DNA from 2 places in the Janibacter sp. GXQ6167 genome. Region 2 is predicted to be linked to the other one. Evidence: riboswitches for the same ligand, from Rfam matches in the RefSeq annotation. Region 2 holds a riboswitch; the other holds the start of a gene.
The links. A riboswitch is a leader RNA that binds a small molecule or an ion and turns the genes downstream of it on or off. The one in region 2 is predicted to bind S-adenosylmethionine.
Positions count from the first base shown of each region.

Region 1: it holds a riboswitch for S-adenosylmethionine, as region 2 does, so the genes downstream of both, AB8K43_RS15050 (hypothetical protein) here and AB8K43_RS10795 (aminotransferase class V-fold PLP-dependent enzyme) in region 2, are expected to answer to the same signal.

Region 1 covers NZ_JBGFSK010000015.1:7,744-14,965, forward strand. Annotated here, with positions in the region: gene drmB (DrmB family protein) at 1-951, shown strand, start outside; gene drmC (DISARM system phospholipase D-like protein DrmC) at 941-1,645, shown strand; gene AB8K43_RS15025 (HEPN domain-containing protein) at 1,705-2,193, opposite strand; gene AB8K43_RS15030 (DUF262 domain-containing protein) at 2,193-3,320, opposite strand; gene AB8K43_RS15035 (hypothetical protein) at 3,605-3,736, shown strand; gene AB8K43_RS15040 (hypothetical protein) at 3,958-4,749, shown strand; gene AB8K43_RS15045 (GPP34 family phosphoprotein) at 4,781-5,452, opposite strand; gene AB8K43_RS15050 (hypothetical protein) at 5,507-5,914, opposite strand; SAM riboswitch class IV at 5,926-6,039, opposite strand; gene AB8K43_RS15055 (hypothetical protein) at 6,199-7,222, shown strand, end outside.
Region 2 covers NZ_JBGFSK010000006.1:143,771-150,992, forward strand. Annotated here, with positions in the region: gene AB8K43_RS10785 (ribonuclease J) at 1-561, shown strand, start outside; gene AB8K43_RS10790 (hypothetical protein) at 646-1,335, opposite strand; gene AB8K43_RS10795 (aminotransferase class V-fold PLP-dependent enzyme) at 1,641-3,065, opposite strand; SAM riboswitch class IV at 3,110-3,227, opposite strand; gene AB8K43_RS10800 (nucleotidyltransferase domain-containing protein) at 3,472-4,500, shown strand; gene AB8K43_RS10805 (hypothetical protein) at 4,558-4,773, shown strand; gene AB8K43_RS10810 (HIT family protein) at 4,757-5,209, shown strand; gene AB8K43_RS10815 (DNA translocase FtsK 4TM domain-containing protein) at 5,386-7,222, shown strand, end outside.

The sequences.
Region 1 (7,222 bases), on a different contig from region 2:
TCCGAAGAGGTCCGCCAGGAGAAGCTAGCCGCGTGGGACCCCGTCGACCTCCTCGTGCCCGAGTGGCGCTACCTCCAGAAGCCGTCACTCTTCCCGCAGCAGCAGAATTCCAGCGGCCTCATGGTCACCGAGATGCAACGCGATTCTGACCTGCACCAACGGATCAGTCGCGTCGTCGCGGTCAACCAGATGAAGAAGGTGAATGCCGTCCTGGGCTTCACCCGTCTCGACGAGATGGACCGCGTCAACGACCTCGTCAGCCGGCTGGTCAAGCTCACCCGCAACGGCAAGCCGACCTGGGTTCCTGCCACCGAGGACCGAGGTGAAGGAATCTTCCTCCAGCTCGACCTCGGCGAGGTCGCGACGTGGGAGCAGTCGATCCTCTCGACCCCGTTGTGGGATGCCCACCGGTCCGCCCACCGCCGCAACTTCGAGCGCCGGTTCTCCGAGACCGCCAAGAACGTCGACCCCGACCTGCGACTGCCCGCGCCCCGGTACTGGCTACTCCACACTCTGTCGCACTCCCTTATCCGTGAGATGGCGATGTCAAGTGGCTACGGCGCTGCCAGCCTCACCGAACGCATCTACGGCTGGACCAGTACACCCCAGCGCGAGGCCGCCGCCGGACTGCTGATCTGCACCACGGCATCCGACAGCGAAGGCACCTTGGGCGGTTTGGTCGCGCTGTCCGAGCCCGAGCGGCTCCGCGGCCTTGTCGTGTCTGGCCTACGTCGTGCCGCGCGATGCTCTTCCGACCCTGTCTGCGCGATACGGACACCGAGCGACCCCGAGGACTTTCTCCACGGTGCCGCATGCCACGGTTGCTCCTTCGCCTCGGAGACCTCGTGCGAGAAGGCCAACCGCTTCCTCGACCGGCGGTTCCTGCTCAGTCTCCCAACGGCGACGGGCGAGACCGTCCCCGGGTTCTTCGGGAGTCCGGATGCCCTCTGACCCCTTCGCATCACTGGGGGAGTTCCTGACTGCCAGCGAGGCCGAAGCCCTCGCCGTGCAGTTCGCCTCGGGTCAGCACGTCGTCAAGGCTTTGTCTGTCGTCAACGCCGCACGTCGTGGCGAGGCCAAGCAGTTGCTCGCTGATGCCGGACTTAGCCACGAGCAGGGCGATCGTGCGGCAGGGGTGCTGCGTGCCATCAGTGGGGCGAAGTCGCTCAACCGTGATCTCACGCCCGTCTGGACGATGCCGGGCAACGAAGCGAAGATCGGCCACCTGACGGGCCAGTTCCACCGCCTCGTTCAAGCGGCCCGTCAGTCCGTCGTGTGCGCGACGTACAACTTCGAGCAGACCTCCCAGATGTGGAAAGTGCTTAAGGAAGCGTCCGAGCAGCCGGGAGTCATCGTCACTGTCTACGTCGACGGCGACAAGGCAGACTCAGTCGAAGTCAAGGCACAACTGCCGAAGGCGACCGTATATCAGTCTGGGGATCTCCCCAGCGGCAGGCGTGTGGTCAGCCACGCGAAGTTCATCGTGATCGACCACGAGGTGCTGTTGTTGACCAGTGCCAACTTTTCTTTCAGCGCCGAGAATCGCAACGTCGAGTTCGGTCTTCTCGTACGCGACTCCGCCCTCGCCGAGTCAGTCGAGTCGACCATGGCCAGCAAGCACGGATCGCTGTACGAGCTGGCTTGAGCGTGGGCGTGCAACAACCTGCTGCCCGCCCTCTGCTCCAGCTCGTCGGAGGATAGGAGTCATGAAGAAGATGGCGGCGGATCAAGGCAGTTAATTAGCCAACTCATAACAGGATCGACCTGGCTTAGGTACTGACGAACTGTTACAACGGTGATCTCAGAGTCGCCGCCATGCGAAACTTTGTGGCGGTGAGTGACGATGCTGCTCAACGCTTGCAAGTCGTCTGCGTGGCGAGCCTCAAGCTCTGGCCACCACTCCGGATCGAGAGAGTCGAGTAGCTGTTTCAGGCGATCGGGATTGATGACGTTCACGCGGTCAAGTTGCTTGCCAACGTATCGCTGAAGACGCTTGTCGCAGTGATTTCGGGAGTACTCGCGAATGAGTTCCTTCACGCCCTGCTCGACATAGCCACTGACAAGTACCACGACGTAACGCGCGTAGTGAGACAGCAACTCACCATTCTGCGTACTCCCGTCGATGAGCCCGACTGCCGATTCCAGTCGATCACGCCGCCGCTTGACCTCGTTTCGGCCGCGAAAGTGTGCCATCAAACCAAGTCGCGGAATGCGGCGGTCGCCAGCTCAATACGCCGGCTCACACTGGTCTCGTCCGCCGTCGACTTGTCGATCGCTGATACATAATCTTCGTTCTTCAGCAAAGCCTCATATGCCTCCCTGAGTTGTTCCAGGTCGTTGATTGGACCCTTCTCGAGACGCCGCATGACCCCGACGAAGACCGAGTCGAGAATGGCGGCATTGAGTGGGCGTACCGGGCGAAACGCGGTCTTCCCGAGGGCTCCGTCCAATCGTTCCGCGGCTGCGCGAAAGAGGTCGAATAGCCCCTTGTAATCCGACCGATTTCGGTTCGCGTCGAGGTAGTGGTTGAGGAAGGACTTGAGCGGGCGCCTGTAGTCGGACAAGCTTTCGTAGAGCGCCAGGACTCGAAGGATCAGCTCGTGGTCCTTCAAGCGTGCGGAGGGGTCACCATAAAGATTGCGCCAGTGCATATCGGCCGCGGTCCGCCCGATCTCCTGGAGGAAGGCGCCGCTGTATAACGCAACGCGGATCTCCTGTGGTTGAAGAGGGCTACCCCCCGTATTGAGCCGTTCGAATATTGAGTACACAGCATCTTGGTTTCCGGCCGGGTGCTCTTGGCGCAGAACTGTTGCATGAATGATGCTGTCGTCTAGGCGCCGGCGATCCTCATCATCGAGATCTTGGTAGCGCATGCTTTGGAATGGTGCCTGGACATTCCGTAGTCGATAGTCCGCACCGGAGCGGTCGGGATTGTAGAAGGCCTGCAGCGTCTTGAGTCTTTGCTGACCATCCAGCACCAGCAGTTTGTTGTCCCTGTCCCTGACAAGGAAGATCCCCGGGACCGGGAGCCCCAGGAGTAGGGACTCGATGAACTTGTCCATCTGTGGACGGCTCCAGACGAACTTTCGCTGGAAGCCCCGAATGTCCTGGCTTCCCTCGAAGGTCGGATCAAATGTGGGAATAACAATGTCACCCTTTTGAAGGCGGCTCACCAGGCCGTCAACCGGATAGTCGGCACCGTAAGAGGTGATGTCGTAGGAGGTTGAAACGACCTCAAGTTCAGGATCGACGTCCAGGACGTTGTCCCGCTCGGTTTCGGCTGGGAAGTCCGCGTCGGCCTCGAAGTCGTGATCGGTCATGTGCCCATCATCTCACCGTAGGTGTGGCCTACGGCAAGAGAAGGTCGAGCGCGTGAGCTACCGCGGTCGCGGATATCCAGTCGGATGTGATGGCCCCTCGGAGTTCCTAGACCGGGTCGCACCTGGTTGGCAGTGCAGTCCCACCTCAGAGACCAAAGTAGTGGCGCGTGTCTCGAAAGCCCCCTCCCCGCACTCATCACACCCTCAATTGGGATTAAGGCGGAGATCATCCTGCAGTTCGTCTGCGCGCATGACCCCGGTGAGTTCACCGGCGCCTGCGCCTCATGGCGGACGGCAAGATCAACCCGGCGATCCACCACGCCGGCACCGTCGGTCTCGATGGAGTCGAGGCGGCTTTCGACGATCTCGCCACCGCGAACCACCATGCGATGGTCTTGATCGACCCGCGCGCGTGATTGACCCGGCCGAGCGCGAGCTAAGTCGGCGGCATTCCGCCGAACAGCGGCTTTAATTGGAGCGTCAGAGGCACGCTTTGACCGACCAACCCGCGGACTGGGAGCGGTTCGTCACCGAAGACGGGACCCGGCGATCGGCAGTCCTGGGCAAGCAGTGGCGATCCTTATGCGGCCGCCTCGTTCGGCGGGTTGAGGCAGGCAGGGGAGAAGGGGGGCACGAGGTGGGCTCGCGATCGAAGAGGTGGCCGTGGCGACGGAGCTCAGGCCCGGAGAAGAAGCTCTCGCCATACCAGTTCCAACTCCTCCAGCGGCTCCTCCACGCCTATCTCCAGGAGGAGGTCGGGACACTGGATGAGCTGACACGTTCGGAGTTGACCGCTCACACCGCGAGGTTCGCAGACGTCCTCGGTGCCAACGCGCAGAGCTGGCAGGAGATTGTCGAAGGGTTCTACGGCCCAGCGCTCGCGGAGTTGCGAAGCGCGAGAGACCGAGGTCCGGCTTCCGCGAACGACCCCGCTGCCACGCAGCAGCACCGGAACCCGGGCTCGGTTCGTCCCCCTTCTCCCGTCAGCCACCGACCGGCGGTGCAGGGCGAGCTTCGGCAACTGATCGACGTGCTCGGAGCCGAAGACGGCGACGACCGGGTCCAGATCCCGTGGAAGATCTTTGGCGGGCCGACCGAGACCAGCGAGTTCGACGACGAGGGTGAGTTCACCCGCTACTACTCATCGCCGGAGATGGGCGCGGACATGGTGTATGTCAACGGTGTCTTCGACTCCGCGGTCCTCGCGATCCGACCCGACGGGGGTCCGGGCTTTTACCCGCTACCGGACGCGCTCATCAAGGGATTGCCGCTCACGACCGCGACCCGAGCGGAGGTGCGGGAGTTCTTCGGAGAGCCAGAGGCCGAAGGCGCTGATTGGCTGCGGTTCGAAATCGACCCCTGCTTCATCTGGTTCGGTTTCGACGACGACCACATCAATAGCGTGTCGGTCATGATGGACGCGCCATAAGCGACGCGATCACTGAGGCCGGCGGGCACTGCTAATTGGTGGTCGTTACCACCATCGGAATCATGACGGCCGTCATCATCGCGGCGTTCAGGGACTCGACCGCCTTGCTGACGGCTTCACCGCTGGGGTCGGAGGCAGCGACCTGCTCGATGCGGTTGGCCAGGTCGCGCTTGCTCATTCCAGCGGCCTCGTCCTTGAGGACCGTGTGGGCCACGCCCAGGCCCTGCAGGATCGACAGCACGGTCGCGTCCTGCAGGGTCGGCGGCGCGCTTCCCGCGAGCACCGCGGCGAGGCGCCGGCGAAGCTGCTGCTCCGGGCCAGGGTTGAGGACCGGGTACCGCTCGGGGATCAAGCCCCAGGCCGCCTTCTCCAGGACCTTGATCACGCCCTGCGAGGCAAGCCGCTCGACGACCGCGCTCTCCGGGTTGAGCTTCCCGTCGCTGATCAGCGACGAGAGCTTCTTCCCGTCGAACTTCTTGGCGATCCGCTCTAGCCCACGGTCCAGGACCGGATCGCCGGTCGGCGTGCTGTCGACGACGAGCAGCCGCGGATTCTTGTCCGCCGTCACGTCGATCGCGCCAGCACGGATCAAGTCGCTCAGCATCGCCCCGACGAGGCCGTAGCCGCGCTGGGTCGTCATCCCTTCGAGCTTGCCGTCATCCTTCGTGAGTAGCAGGAAGACTTCGTCGGTCGTCGGCATCATCTGTCAGAGACTACGAGGGCGCACGGCTACGGCGCATCGTCTAGGAGACGGCCGTTAGATGACGACCCCCGTGACGCCGAGCTGACTCTGGCCGTCCGACGAGCGGCACGCCCCGATGAGCCTGGTCCCGCGGTTGACGCAGAAGACCTCACCGCCGATCGCGAGGATCCCGTAGTCATACAGCCGAATGTCGCGGCCTCCAGAGCGCTCGACAGCGCGGGCGAGGCGACCCGGGTCGTGATTGCAGAAGTTCATTGGCTTCCCCTCCGGGTCGGTCGTGCGTACACACCGGCCGCGAAGGGCGACGAACGTCAGCGGGATCGGTGCGGTCGCCCGCGCTTTGCGGACCTGGATGAAGTGGGCCTGGTGGCCTGGGTGATAGAGGGAGCAGACGGGCGAGCCGTCGACACCGCCGGCCGCGACTTCGACGACCTGGGCTGGCTGGGGCTGGTGCTCGGACATGGCGAACCTTCCATTCGTGCGTTCCCCGCGGCCTGCCCGCGGGGCAGATCTTCCTCCGGGGGCACCGCCGCACGCGGCGGTTGCCAGGCGACCTGCCGGAGGGCTTGTGGTCGCTCTTCTCGATCTACTGCTCACGCTACCGAAGGCCACCGACAACGGCCCGCGAACGGAAACATCGGTGTGCCCGAACGAAGCACCCGCAAGGCGTGACGTGTCGAAGCCAGGGCCGCATATCCACACGCCCAGGCCCTCCCTTCGGCGTACCGTGGAAGAGGGACAGATCTGTGACCCTGACGCCGGAGACCTGCCCCTACGGGTGCAGTGTTGCGCCCACCGCAGCGAGCGAAGGGGTCGCCATGTCCGAGCGTCGTTTCCCCACCTTCCCCGATCCCAGTGCGAACGCCGCCGTCCGCCGAGGCTTCGGAACCATAGGAGTCGCCGCGGAGAGGGCACTCCCGCCCTGGGTGATCCCGATCCTTCGGCGGCGGCCGCAGATCGCCTTCTTCGGGTACAGCACGTCGGATTACGACGGTGACCATACGAGTCAGGAGGACATCTTCACCTGCTCGCCCGTCACTGGGGTGATCGAGCGTGTCATCGACGATCGGGCGAACCTGACCTACGTCAGCGACCGGAATCCGTCATGGTCCCCGGACCGGACCCGGTTCATCATCCACCGAGGAAGCGAGACCGATCCGACCTCTCGACTCGTGATCGTTTCGGCGACCTCGGGCGCGACCCTGGAAGTACTCGGAGCGGGGCACTCTCCGGTCTGGGCGGATGTGGAGACGATCCTTCACCTCGGAGCGGTGGGTGACCCCGACGACGCCCGATGGGAGATCTTCGCTCTCAACCCGTCCACTCACGCGAGCGTGCAGATCACCGACCTCTCGCCGGGGTTCGAGATCACCGGACACGCCTGGCACCCGAGCGCGGGTTTGGCTCTCGCCCTCGTCGACCCGGCGGCTGGCGATGTGTCGGTGCGCGTTGCGTCCAGTGCCGCCGTCGCGGTCGCACGGGCTGGCGGCGTGCCGATCTCGAGCGCCGCAGTGGCACCGATTGGTCCTCCCGACACGCAACTGTCGAGCCCGGCCTTCTCTCCGGACGGAAGTCGGATCGCGGTCGCGACCTGGCAACCGGGGCAGGGCTCACGGGTCGCCGAAGTGACGACCGCGACGGGTGCGCTCGCACTGGTCCCGGGGCCAAGCGACCCCACCTTGAGTGACGGGGGCCCGGTCTACTCGCCGGACGGTAAGACCTTGGCCTTCGTCCGCGGCTATGAGGATGAGTGGTCGGAGATCTGGCTCT
Region 2 (7,222 bases):
GGTCACGCAGCCGCTGGTGAGTTGTTGTACGTCTACAACATCGTGCGGCCGCGCAATGTGTTGCCGGTGCACGGGGAGTGGCGTCATCTTGTCGCGAACCGGGACCTCGCGGTCGCGACCGGTGTCCACCCTGATCACATCCCGCTCGCCGAAGACGGCGTCGTCGTCGATCTGATCGACGGAAGGGCTCGGATCGTCGGCGCCGTCCCTGCCGGATACGTCTATGTCGACGGGTCCTCGGTCGGCGAGGCCGACGAGGAGATGCTGAAGGACCGGCGAATCCTGCGCGACGAGGGTTTCGTCTCGGTTGTCGTGGTGGTCGACTCCACGACCGGCAAGGTTGTCGCCGGCCCGGAGATCACTGCGCGCGGTTTCGCCGAGGACGCCGAGATCTTCAACCAGGTGCGGCCGAAGATCGTTGCTGCGCTCGACGAGGCGGCCTCGAAGGGGGCGACCGATGTGTACGCGCTCCAGCAGGTCATCCGCCGGGCGATTGGCGGCTGGGTGGGCGGCAAGATCCGCCGCCGCCCGATGATCATCCCGGTCGTCATCGAGGCGTAGGGTTCGATTAGCGAGTGTGGAGCAGAGATAAAAGCGCCCACCGGTGTTAATCGCACCGGTGGGCGCGTCATCGAGATCTGCGAATCAGGACGGTTCGCTCGTCAGTTTCGGTGCCGCGGACTCTGCGGAACGGGTGGAGGGTGTCTTTTCCACATCCATCCGCTGGGCGCGGGCCCCGCTCCGGAATGGGCCGAGAGTGCCGTTGCGTCGTTCGAACGTGAGCTCCTCGGCTGGTTGCGGACTGTTTGGGCCGTCGGGGTCAATCGTGATGAACCGCTGCGTCCAGTAGGTCACGTTGCGACACCAGTTAAAACCCTGGGTAAAGGAGGCTTGGACGTGGAAGCCGCCGAGATAGAGCCGCTCGACACCCAAAGCATCAGTCTGCCGATCTTCGGGGTCCAGCGCGCAGTTGTAGGTCCAAGTGTACGGCGTGTAGATGTATCCGTCGGCCTTCCTCGCCGAAGCCCCTCGACCCTCGTACTCCCAGCACGAGGAGTGTCCGCTTCGGTTGGTCCAGGCAGCGGTCTGGTTGCCGATGATCCAGTAGGTAATCTTCGGATCTGCGATGACGGAGTCGTCGGTGATGTCATAGACATAGAGGCCATAAGGAGCGCCATCGGGACCTACCCCGTTTATGGTCGAGTCGACCTCCAAGGTGTAACCGCACCCGCCCTGCCATCGAGGAGTGTTTCGAACCCAACCGTTGATGCCAGGGTCTTTTCGAAGAGAGGCGGCGAAGGTGGGTGCCGCTGCACCGAAGGCGAGTATCGGCAACGACCATGCGGTGCCCTTAGCGACAGAGCGTCGGGAGATGGGACGTGAAGCCGCAGCGACGTGCGCTTGTCCTCTAGACATGTCCATTCTGTCCTTGAGTGTAGACAACTTACGGGGGCGCATCAGAGTAGGCTCGCTACTATTCCGCCAACGCTTCACGGTAACACAATCGGACCCGACCCCGACTCCCCAGTAACAATCTCGTCCATCATCCAGTGTCGGGCTGTAGGTTGTCTGGGTGGAAGTCTCCAGAGCGAAGGGCAGCGCGCGGAGAGTTTCTGGGACCCACGGTGCGTTACCCGCATTTACCAGGGGGACGGGGCAGCGACGACTTCGTGGCCGTCGGCGCGCCAGGCGCCCTCGGCGTCGCGGGTGTAGCGGCGCGACGGGCCGTTGGCTGCCAGAGAACGAACGGCCGCGATAAGTCGCTCGACGTGCTCCAGGCGGTTGCCGAGGCCAAGGCTCACGCGGACCGCAGCCGGAGCGTCGCTCCCTTCCCGCCGCAGCAATTCGTCGACGAGCAGGTGCGCGCAGAAGCGGCCATCGCGCACGCCGATGCCGTGCTCGAGGGACAGGGCCGTGGCGACGAGGTCCGCTTCGAGGCCCTCGATCGTGAAGGTGATCACGGGCACTCGCTCGTGGTCCTCACCGAAGATGCTGTACGTGCGCACGCCGTCAATCCCCGCGAGCCCCTCGCGCAAGCGAGCGAAGAGGGCGCTCTCGTGGGCCTCGATCGCCTCACCATGGCGGCGGAAGGTCGCGCACGCGGCAGCGAGGGCGACCGCGCCGAGGACGTTGGGGCTTCCCCCTTCGTGCCGCGCCGCACCTCGATGCCAACTCGTCCGCAGTGGCGAAACCTCCTGCGTCGCACCACCACCCGCGAGATAGGGCTCCGCGCGGTCCAGCCAGTCGCGACGGCCCGCGAGCACTCCGGCGCCGAAGGGGGCATAGAGCTTGTGTCCTGAGAAGGCGACCCAGTCGGCGCCCAGCGACTCGAGGTCGACGGGGCGGTGCGGAGCCAACTGCGCGGCGTCGATGACGACCCGCGCACCATGGTCCCGGGCGATCCGGGTGAGGCGCTCGAGCGGCCAGAGTTCGCCGGTGACATTCGAAGCCGCGGTTAGGACGACCAGCCGGTGCTCGGCCGGGATGGTGGAGAGCGCGTCCTCGAGGCTCACCTCGGCGTCGCGCACGGTGTAGGGGACCGGCAGGCGGGCGGTCTGAGCCTGCGGCCAGGGCAGGAGCGTCGCGTGGTGCTCGGAGTCATAGACGAAGACGACCGTGCCCGTCGGAAGCGCGCGGGCCAGCAGGTTCATCGAATCGGTCGTGTTGCGCGTGAAGATCACGATGTCGTCCTCGCGCGCGCCGACGTAGCGGGCGACCTCTTCGCGGGCCGCCTCGTAGGAGCCGCTGGAGATCTGCGACGCGTAGCCCTTGCCGCGGTGCACGGACGCATAGGTCTGGGACGCGATGTCGACGGCCTGCTTCACCGCGGCGAGGACGGGTGCCGATGCCGCGTGGTCGAGATTGGCGTGTTCGACGACTCGGCCATCGAGGGCACGGCAGGTCAGGCCCGCAGCGAGAGTCGATGGCACCAGCGACGGGGCGGCGACCTGGAGGTGAGCCTGGGGCGCGCCAGAGTGCGCCGAGGGGCGGGCTTCAGCCGACGCAGTGTCCTGGCTGGGCGCGGCCGTCGAGCGAAGGGCGGTGGTGTCGTGAGCCACTGACATGGCGCTACTCCTGGTCCGATCTGGGACCCGAGGTGTCACTCACGAGCCCGCGCTTGCCGCGCGAGCACTGCGCCCGCCGGCCAGGTCGTCACCCGGAGCACCCCACCGCGGAAGGAGGGTTGCCGACCAGCAAGCCGGGGCTTGATGCTGGCACTCATGACCTTGGGCGGAAACATAGCCCACCCCACCGGGCCCTTGTCGACGCCGGGCCCGGACTATCTCACCGGATGAGATCCACGGTGACTGGGTGACAGTGGGAGCGCCCGGGAATCCGGGCGTTCCCACCGTCACCCGGAGGCTGCCCGATCCGACAGCGGACCCGGGGGTGCTCCGCTGGAGGGAATTCCACGCCAGAGGGGAGTGTGGAAAGGCTCCGCCGGGGCCCTGGGCCCCGTACCGTTGATCTATGGGCGATGAGACGGAGCTTGAGCGCCTCATCGCGTCGGGTCGCTTCCCCTCAGTTGCCCAGTCCCGCGCGACCTCAGCGCAACGCCTTGAATCAGCCCGCGAGGCGCTCCGGTCCCACCGAGGAGGTGGGCTCGACGTTGTGGCTTTCGGGTCACTGGCGCGGGGAGAGATGACTGCAGAGAGTGACTTCGATTACCTCGTTCTCGCACGAGAATTGCCTCGAGATCCCCGCGCCACGATCGATCTGTTAAAGCGAGCGGACGCGATACGCCGTGACTGGGGGACAGGTGCAGGCCACGACGTGCGCCAGCCCGGGGCCTCCGGGTTGTTCGGGACCGCGGTTGGTGCCTTCGAGATGATCGATCAGATCGGGCTGCAGGCGGATACGAACCACTCCCTGACGCGCAGAATGCTCCTGCTTGAGGAGTCGACGAGCCTGATGGACTCCGAGGTGCATGCCGAAGTGGTGAGTGCTGCACTGGAGAGGTACCTCCACGTTGGACCCAAGCCTGCGTCGGACCCCGACAAGGCGCCGCGCTTCCTGCTCAACGACGTAGTTCGATACTGGAGGACGCTAAGCGTCGACTACCAGGCGAAGGCCCGCGATGGCGAGCAAGTCTCAGGCCTGCGGTATCTCAAGCTTGTGATCAGCCGCAAGGTGGTCTTCGCCGGGACCCTCATGTCGCTCGTGACCTGCGGCCTCGATGGCTGGCACAAAGCGACCGCCGATGACCTTCGTGCGCAGTTCGCGATGACGCCACTGGAGCGACTGGTGCAGGGTTACAGCAGGTTCGACGACAAGGGAAGGGAAGCAATCGAGGGTGTCATCGCTGTTGTGGACTACTTCCTCAAGGCCAGCGGGAACGCTGAGTGGCGCGACGCGGTGCGGCGAGGGCGCTCCGACGGCGCCGCCGTCGAAGAGTTCGAGCAGGCGAGGCGTCAAGCGCAAGACCTCCAATCGCACCTCGAGTCCCTCTTCTTCTTCGGCGAGTTGCAGGGGAGGACGCGTGCGTTGCTCGTCTTCTAGAGCGTTGTCAGACACATGCGATACAAATGTTCGATCGCAAGAGAGGTGATGGACAGTATGAACGATGCGACGAGACAGTTAGGGGACTCGATCCGCAGCGCGGTTATCAAGCGTCTCGATGAAAATCCTGAGTCCATCGACGAGTTGGCTGACGGCCTCAACGTGTCGAGTGGTGCTGTCCACCGCATGATGGAAGCACCACGCTGGGATCTTTCTTTGGCACTGTCGGCGGCCGACCACCTCCGGATGCGTCTTCATGTCAGTGCTAGTTGAGACGAGGGCCGACGAGGTCACCACGGCTCCATGTCTTACCTGTGGGTTTACCCTATGGAGCCCCATTGTCAGTCTGGGTGTCTCGGTCGTCGGTCTCTATGACGACGGACGCTTCCCGGGCCGAGCGATCGTCTCGCTGAAGGAGCACAGAGATCATCTTGAAGAGCTGACCGAGGGCGAATTGTCGCGCTTCATGCGCGACATCCAGGTGGTCTCGCGTGCGCTGCGATCGGAGGAGGGTGTCGCCCGGGTCAACGTGGCCATCCTTGGGAACCAGGAGCCCCATGTGCACGCCCACGTGATCCCTCGCAGACCCGAGATCGAGCCCCTTCCCCACAATGCCCCATGGCAAGACACCCGTCCCCGTCATGAGTTGTCCGCCGATGCCCGAGCGGACATTATGAAGCGGCTCAGGATCCGCTTGATGAGCGGTTGACCGCTGTCCCGTGCAGGCCATGGGCCCGGGGGTGCTCCGTTGGAGGGAATTCCACGCCGGAAGGGGGAGAGTCCTCCACGGAAGGCGACGTCGCGGCCGAAGGGGCGGCGAGGCTAGTTGCCGGTGATGCGCGTGTGACACGTGTGTCTGAGGTGACTTTGGCCTAATCTGCCAGCATGGCTACTCGTCCCTCCACGTCGTCGCGCTCTCGCGCTGGTACCAGCCGCGCCTCGAGCGGGCGGGGGACGGGTCGCAGTTCCAGCCAAACCAGGCCCTCGGGTCGCAAGCCGTCCACCAGCAGCGCGCCTAAGAAGGCCGAGGCGAAGGGCGGAGGGCTGCCGCTCCCTCTTCGCGCCCTGCGCAGCACGTGGCTGGGGATCGCCGGTGCCGCAGGATCGACCGTTCGCCGCGCCGGGCAGCAGGACTCGCCGCCCGAGCCGGACCACCGCCGCGACGGGTGGGGCTTCTTCCTCGTCGCGATCGCTGTTGTCGTCGCGGCCCGCGAGTGGTGGGGCCTCTCGGGTGCCGCGGGCGATGTGATCCACGCCGTGGCGGCCGGGACCTTCGGGCGGGTGGCCTACGCGCTGCCGCTGATCCTCCTCTTCGCTGGCATCCGCCTGATGCGCGCGCCGTCGGAGGAAGCCGCCAACACCAAATACGGCCTCGGCACCGCCCTGCTGATCTTCGCCGCCTGCGGCCTCACTCACCTGGCCGCCGGGATCCCGCAGCCCCCGGCCGGCGCCGACGGGATGCGCGACGCCGGGGGCATCATCGGCTTCCTCGCCTCGGATCCGCTCGCGACCGCGCTCACCACGACGCCGACGCTGATCCTGTTGATCCTGCTCACGATCTTCGCGCTCCTGCTGCTGGCGGGCACCATGGTCCACCAGCTGCCCGAGCGCCTGGCCTATCTGCGCGCGGCCATCACCGGCCAGGAGCCCGACGACGCGAGTGATGACCCCGCGGCCGCCGCCCTGCGCGGAGCCCGTCGGCGCCGCCGCGACTACGACGACGGTGTGTCCGGTGAGCGCGACGGCGACACCCCCTACGAGCAGGCCGCCATCGTCGAAGGGGGTCAGCGTCCGGCCCGCCCGCGCAAGGGACGCAAGCGGGCTGGCGGCGATCTCGACGAGATCCTCGACAGCACCTCGGACCCGACCGCGTCGAGCGCCGAACCAGCGCAGCCCGGCCCGCGCCCCGGCGAGAAGCGCCCCACCGCCCCGGGCGTCCTCGCCCCGGGCGCCGCGGCCGCGACCCCAGCCAGCGATGCCCCCCTTCAGCCGCCGCCCACGCAGCAACTGCCCCAGCGGGTCGAGCAACTCGCCCTGGCCGGCGATGTCACCTACGCACTGCCCGACTCGGCGGCCCTGAAGCACGGCGCCCCCCACAAGGCGCGCTCCCAGGCCAATGACCGCGTCGTCGCTGCCCTGACCAATGTCCTGGACGAGTTCGGGATCGATGCGCAGGTCACCGGCTTCCACCGCGGCCCGACGGTCACCCGCTATGTCGTCGAACTCGGCCCCGGCGTCAAGGTCGAGCGCGTCACCGCCCTGTCGAAGAACATCGCCTACGCCGTCGCTTCGGCCGATGTCCGGATCCTCAGCCCCATCCCCGGCAAGTCCGCGATCGGGATCGAAATCCCGAACGCCGACAAGGAGATGGTCTGCCTCGGCGATGTCCTGCGCAGCGATGTCGCGCGGCACAACGAGCACCCGATGGTGATGGGCGTCGGCAAGGACGTCGAAGGGGGATATGTCATCGCCAACCTCGCGAAGATGCCCCACATCCTCGTCGCCGGCGCCACCGGGTCGGGTAAGAGCTCCTTCGTCAACTCGATGATCACCTCGATCCTCATGCGGGCCACGCCCGACGAGGTCCGCATGGTGCTGGTCGACCCCAAGCGCGTCGAACTGACCGCCTACGAGGGCATCCCGCATCTCATCACCCCGATCATCACCAACGCCAAGAAGGCCGCCGAGGCGCTCCAGTGGGTCGTGCGCGAGATGGACATGC